2 linked regions of the Gemmobacter sp. 24YEA27 genome follow. The protein of the gene in region 2 binds, or shares a complex with, the protein of the main gene of each other region. Links are inferred from orthologs where the notes say so. Each region holds a gene or a part of one and is shown on either strand. Other genes may lie near its edges. The genes, in order: rpsJ and nusB.

What was found.
Region 1: the proteins of nusB (region 2) and rpsJ are in contact, whole or in part, in a solved structure (PDB 3D3B), measured with the Escherichia coli proteins. The link is inferred for Gemmobacter sp. 24YEA27 from one-to-one orthologs.

The regions. Positions count from the first base shown.
Region 1 is NZ_JASJPW010000001.1:72,492-75,625, forward strand. What follows is about bases 315-3,134. They hold rpsJ (30S ribosomal protein S10), read right to left. Parts: upstream 1,969-3,134; coding sequence 1,660-1,968; downstream 315-1,659. Other genes in these bases: rplD (50S ribosomal protein L4), read right to left, coding at 315-927; rplC (50S ribosomal protein L3), read right to left, coding at 924-1,649; tuf (elongation factor Tu), read right to left, coding at 2,302-3,134. Outside these bases: QNO18_RS00465 (50S ribosomal protein L23), read right to left, coding at 14-310; more of rplD, read right to left, coding at 307-314. UniProt on the Escherichia coli protein: Involved in the binding of tRNA to the ribosomes. Part of the processive rRNA transcription and antitermination complex (rrnTAC). The complex forms an RNA-chaperone ring around the RNA exit tunnel of RNA polymerase (RNAP).
Region 2 is NZ_JASJPW010000001.1:1,515,596-1,518,827, forward strand. What follows is about bases 99-3,016. They hold nusB (transcription antitermination factor NusB), read right to left. Parts: upstream 1,831-3,016; coding sequence 1,366-1,830; downstream 99-1,365. Other genes in these bases: QNO18_RS07565 (alpha/beta hydrolase), read left to right, coding at 99-830; QNO18_RS07570 (META domain-containing protein), read right to left, coding at 847-1,278; cobS (adenosylcobinamide-GDP ribazoletransferase), read right to left, coding at 1,929-2,693; cobT (nicotinate-nucleotide--dimethylbenzimidazole phosphoribosyltransferase), read left to right, coding at 2,820-3,016. In the rest of the region: more of QNO18_RS07565, read left to right, coding at 1-98; more of cobT, read left to right, coding at 3,017-3,232. UniProt on the Escherichia coli protein: Part of the processive rRNA transcription and antitermination complex (rrnTAC). The complex forms an RNA-chaperone ring around the RNA exit tunnel of RNA polymerase (RNAP).

The sequences.
Region 1 (3,134 bases), 1.4 Mb from region 2 along the record:
GGGGATCTGACGATCAGAGGCCGGTCGATACGTCGATCGTGTTGCCCTCTTCGAGGGTCACATAGGCCTTTTTCACGTCCGAACGCTCACCGGCGCGGCCGCGGAAACGCTTGGCCTTGCCTTTGGTGATGGTGGTGTTGACGGCTTTGACCTTGACGCCAAAGACAGCCTCGACGGCCTCTTTGATCTGCGGCTTGGTCGATGCCATCGCAACCTGGAACACAACCGCGCCATTTTCCGAGGCCATAGTGGCTTTCTCGGTGATGACCGGCTTGCGGATCACGTCGTAATGTTCGGGTTTCGCGCTCATTTCAGGCGAGCCTCCAGAGCTTCGATACCTGCTTTGGTGATCACGAGCGTGTCACGCTTCAGGATATCATAGACATTGGCGCCGATGGTCGGGAGCACGTCCACGCCTTCGATGTTGCGCGCAGCCAGTGCGAAATTCGCATCAACCGTTGCACCATCGATGACCAGAACGCGTTTCCAGCCACGCTCGCCCAGGGTTTTGGCCAGAAGACCGGTTTTCGCATCGGCCAGCGCGAGGCTGTCGAGGATCACCAGTTCGCCGGCTTTGGCCTTGGCCGAAAGCGCGTGACGCAGACCGAGCGCACGGAACTTCTTCGGCAGATCATGGGCGTGGCTGCGGGGCTGCGGGCCCTTATAGACACCACCGTGACGGAAGATCGGAGCTTTCTTGGACCCGTGACGTGCGCCACCGGTGCCTTTTTGCTTGTAGATCTTCTTGGTCGAGTAGCTGACATCCGATTTACCCAGCGTCGAATGGGTACCGGCCTGTGCTTTCGCACGCTGCCAGCGGACCACACGGTGCAGAATGTCGGCGCGCGGCTCAAGGCCGAACAGCGCTTCGTTCAGGTCAACCGAACCGGCTTTGTCGCCGTCGAGTTTGATCACATCAAGTTTCATGCTTCACCCCCTTCGACTGCTTCCACAGCCGGAGCAGCAGCACCCGCGAGCGCCTTGACGGCAGCCGGACGCGGAGCGTCAGCATGCGGAGCCTTTTTCACGGCATCCTTGACAGTGACCCAGCCGCCGGCCGAACCGGGGACAGCGCCCTTGACGAGGATCAGACCACGCTCTGCATCGGTCTTGACGACCTGCAGGTTCTGGGTGGTGACGCGAACGGCCCCCATATGGCCAGCCATCTTCTTGCCTTTGAACACCTTGCCGGGGTCCTGGCACTGGCCGGTCGAACCGTGCGAACGGTGCGAAACCGACACACCGTGCGACGCGCGAAGACCGCCGAAGTTGTGACGCTTCATCGCACCCTGGAAGCCTTTACCAAGCGAGGTACCGGCAACGTCGACGAACTGGCCCGAAACGTAGTGCTCGGCCGAGATTTCGGCGCCCACTTCGATCAGGTTGTCAGGCGAGACGCGGAACTCGACCAGCTTGCGCTTGGGGGCGACATTCGCTTTCGCGAAATGGCCACGCTGCGCGGCAGTGGTGCGCGAAACTTTGGCAGTGCCGGCGCCGAGCTGAACAGCGGTATAGCCGTCAACGTCGTCGGTGCGGTTTGCCACGACCTGAAGGGCGTCAAGCTGCAGCACCGTGACCGGGATCTGCTTGCCGTCTTCCAGGAACAGCCGGGTCATGCCCAGCTTCTTTGCGATAATACCGGAACGCATTTTTGCCCCCTTACACCTTGATCTCGACATCCACGCCAGCGGCGAGGTCGAGCTTCATCAGCGCGTCCACGGTCTGGGGGGTCGGATTGACGATGTCGAGAAGACGCTTATGGGTACGGATTTCCCACTGGTCGCGCGACTTCTTGTCGATATGCGGACCACGCAGAACCGTGAATTTCTCGATTTTGTTCGGCAGCGGGATCGGCCCGCGGACTTCTGCACCGGTGCGCTTGGCCGTGGAAACGATTTCCTGGGTGCTGGCATCCAGCACGCGGTAATCGAAGGCCTTGAGGCGGATGCGAATGGTCTGACCTTGCATTGCTTCTTCCTTCGGAACGTCATGATGAGGCCAGGATGGCCGCATCCGATAGGTTCACATGTTGACGGTCTTTTTCTCTGAACGGGCGGAACAAACTACCCACCCGAAGAATCAGGCAGACGGCACTTTCCAGCGCCGCGCGCCCCTTTTGCACCAAAGCATGAGGAAATCAAGGCCCCTGCCCTGCGAATCGCCGAAAACACCTGAAGAGGCTGGGCCCTCTTCCTGCCCCTTCACCCCTGACTTCTGTGGAATACACCCGCCCGGGGGCTTGCAACGAAAAAGGCCGCCCCGAAGGGCGGCCTCTGGATCACAAAGCCCGAAGGCTTCAGATCACTTGATGATTTTCGCAACGACGCCTGCACCAACGGTGCGGCCGCCTTCGCGGATTGCGAAGCGCAGTTTCTCTTCCATGGCGATCGGCGCGATCAGTTCGACTTCGAACTTCAGGTTGTCGCCCGGCATCACCATTTCGGTGCCTTCCGGAAGCTTGACCATGCCGGTCACGTCCGTGGTGCGGAAGTAGAATTGCGGACGGTAGTTCGCGAAGAACGGCGTGTGACGGCCACCCTCTTCCTTGGTGAGGATATAGGCCTCAGCTTCGAAAGTGGTGTGCGGCAGAACCGATTTCGGCTTGCACAGAACCTGACCACGCTCGACGCCGTCACGGTCGACGCCGCGCAGCAGCGCACCGATATTGTCGCCGGCTTCACCGCGGTCGAGCAGCTTGCGGAACATTTCCACACCGGTGCAGATCGACTTCGAGGTCGGGCGGATGCCGACGATCTCGACTTCGTCACCGACGTTGATCACGCCGCGCTCGATACGACCGGTCACAACCGTGCCGCGGCCCGAGATCGAGAACACGTCTTCGATCGGCATCAGGAAGGGCTGGTCAACAGCGCGCTCCGGGGTCGGGATATAGGCGTCGACAGCCGCGATCAGTTCGCGGATCGAGTTCTCGCCGATCTCCGGATTGGTGCCGTTCATCGCGGCCAGAGCCGAGCCTTTGATGATCGGAATATCGTCGCCCGGGTATTCGTAGGACGACAGAAGCTCGCGGATTTCCATCTCGACGAGTTCCAGAAGTTCCGGGTCATCAACCTGGTCGACCTTGTTCATATAGACGACCATGTAGGGGATACCCACCTGGCGGCCGAGCAGGA
Region 2 (3,232 bases):
TTGGAACGGTGGTTTTGCTGCCCGGGCGCACCGAATATGTCGAGAAATACGGGCCCGCCGCGCGCGAGATGCAGCAGCGTGGCTGGTCGATGGTCACGCTGGACTGGCGCGGCCAGGGTCTGTCGCCGCGTGCGCTGCCTGATCCCATGCTGGGCCATGTCGAGCATTTTACCGATTATCAGCGCGATCTGGATGCGGTTCTGGCCTGGATTGCCGCAGAGGGCGCGGAGCTGGGGGTGAGCGGCCCCCTGATGCAGATGTCGCATTCGATGGGCGGGCTGATCGGGCTCCGGGCGCTGACGCGTGGGCTGCCGTTCCGGGCCACGGCCTTTTCGGCGCCGATGTGGGGGATTCGCATCCCGGTCTGGGGCAAGCCGCTGGCCGGGCTGATGCAACGCCTGCCGCTCGCTTTGCCGCAAGATCGCGGCTATGCGCCCAGCACCTCGGCGCAAAGCTATATCCTGCGCACCAGTTTCGAGAAAAATCACCTGACCGGCGACGCGCCGACCTGGTCCTGGCTGCGCCGGCAGCTGGAAACCGAGCCGGGGCTGCGGCTTGGAGGGCCATCACTGGGCTGGTTGCGCGATGCGTTGCGCGAATGTGCCCGGATGACGCGGATGCCGGCGCCGGCTTTGCCCTCGCTGGTGGCGCTTGGCAGCCGTGAACATATCGTCTTGCCCGGCCCGATCCTGCGGCGGATGCGGGCCTGGCAGGGCGGGCGGCTGGATCTCTATCCCGGCGCCCGTCACGAGGTTCCGATGGAGACGCCCGAGCATCGCGCGCGGTTCTACAACAGCGCGCATGACCTGTTTTCGGCGGCGCTCGGCTGAGGTCAGGGCGACAGGATCAGCCGCCGCAGGTATCGCAGACCAGTGATTTCGACCCAGGATCACGGGCAAATTCCAGGCTGCTGTCATCGGGCCCGGTCATGACCAGTGTCTCGCCCCGGATCTCGGCACCGGTCATCGCGCCAAGGGCTGTCAGATAGGCATGTTCATCCGCCATCCGGTCACAGGCCATCCGTGTCGAGGCAATCGCGGTCAGCGCAAGCGCCGGCAGCTCGGCCTGGTTCGGCCCGAAATAGCGGTTGCAGGGCGCTTTTCCGGTGATCTGGCCGTCTGCATCAATTGCAAAGCTGGCCTCATAGCTGACCCGAACGCCGTCCTGGGCGATCACAAGCCATTCGCCGCCGGTTATGGTTTCGGCGGCGATGGCACCTCCTGCGGCGAAAGTAAGGCTGGTGGCCAGGGCAAGGGACAAGGCAGTGAAGGGGCGCATCTGATCTCCTTCCGGGTGATTCCCGGTCTCATGACAGGGCTCAGCCTCGCATGAAGTACCCGTTCCTGAAAGCCCGGGGGCACCCGATCAGAAGGACGCGGGCTTTGCCTCACGCGCCATATGATCAAGGACTGCATTGACGAAAGCCGGCTCGCGGCCTTCGGGGAAGAAGGCGCGGGCAATGTCGACGAATTCGTTGATCACCACTTTCGGCGGCGTGTCCATCTGGGTCAGTTCGGCCCCGGCGGCGCGGAACAGCGCCCGGATCACCGGATCAATCCTGTCAATCGGCCATTTTGCCACCAGCGCGCGATCGGTCATCTGATCGACCAGTGCCTGCCAGTTGACCGCATGTTCGACGAGGCTGCGGAACAGATCGGTATCGCCTTCGGCGAAATCGCCCTCTTCATAGCTGGCACCGAAGCGATGAGCTTCGAACTCCCGGCTCACGGCTTTGACCGTCTGGCCAGAAATCTCCATCTGGTAGAGGGCCTGAACCGCGTAGAGCCTCGCGGCCGATTTCATCTGGCGTTTTTCTTCGCGCGAGGTCATGGGGCCGTTCCGCTGTTCATTTGGCTTCTTAACACAGGCGGGTCATTTGCGCCAATGTGGGCGCAGACGCAAGAGCCAGCGCGGTTGTTCTCGTGGCGTCAGGCGAAGACCGCAAGGCTGGCGGCAAAGGCCAGCTGCTGACTTGCGCCAAGGATATCGCCGGTCTGACCGCCAATGCGTCGTGCCGCCGAGGCGGCCAGCAGCCCGCAGATGATCAGCACCGCCGGCAGCGCGGGGAGCGCCTGCCGCCCGCCAATCGCCAGCGCGAGCCCGCACCCGATCACGACCGCCATCAGCGCCGTGGCAAGCCCCGGACGGCCGCTTGTCGCCGAAAGCCCGGTCTGACGCGCGGGCGGCAAGGCCGCCATGATCGCCGCCATCGGCGCCCGCGACAGCGCGGCGGCCACCAGCAGTGCCGGCACCGCCTGCCCGGTGCGGATCAGCGCGGTGAGCGCCGACCAGGCGGCCAGCGTCACCAGCAGCAGCGCGAGGGTTCCAAAGCTGCCAATATGGCTGTCTTTCATGATCTCGAGCCGGCGTTCCCGCGTGCGGCCCCCGAAAAGCCCGTCGGCGGTATCGGCCAGCCCGTCTTCATGCAGCCCGCCGGTCACCATCGCCATCACGGCCATCGCCATCGCGGCGATCACACCCGGCGAGAGCCTTGCCGCCTCTCCAAGCCAGATCACTGCCACGCCGATCGCCCCGCATATAAGGCCGACCAGCGGCCAGGCCCAGGCGCTTGACGCGCCGCTGTGGCGATGCGCCGGAACCGGCAGCCGGGTCAGGAGCGCAAAGGCCGAAGGCAGGTCCTGGAGGATACGCCCGGCGGGGAAGCGCGCGGGTTGCGGGCTGTTTTTGGTCATCGGGGCTTTCCGGCTGGAACGGCGCATCATCATGGGGTAACCGCTGGGCGCGGCGGGATCAACTCCCGCTCCTGTCCTGCGCCTTTTCCGGCGTCTTGTAATGGCGCCGCTTTCCCGGAGAACTCCATGCAAAGCCCGGATCCGGTCACCCTCGCTGAGTTTCGTGCCCTTTGTGCCGCACTGCCGGCCCCGGATGCGGGCGCCGTTGCGGCGGCCAGGGCGCGTGATGCGGTTCTGACAAAACCCCCCGGCGCGCTTGGCCGGCTGGAGGAGATCACCCGCTGGCTTGCCGCATGGCAGGGCCGGGCAGTGCCCGAGGCCGGGCGGGTGCAGATCACGGTTTTCGCCGGCAATCACGGTGTGACGGCGCGCGGCATCTCGGCCTTTCCGGCCGAGGTGACGGTGCAGATGGTCGAGAATTTCCGCCAGGGCGGGGCCGCGATCAACCAGCTCGCCCGGACCTTCGGCGCAGAGCTTGAGGTGATCGCGCTGGACCTGGACCGTCCGACCCGGGATTTTTGCTCCGCCCCCGCGATGGA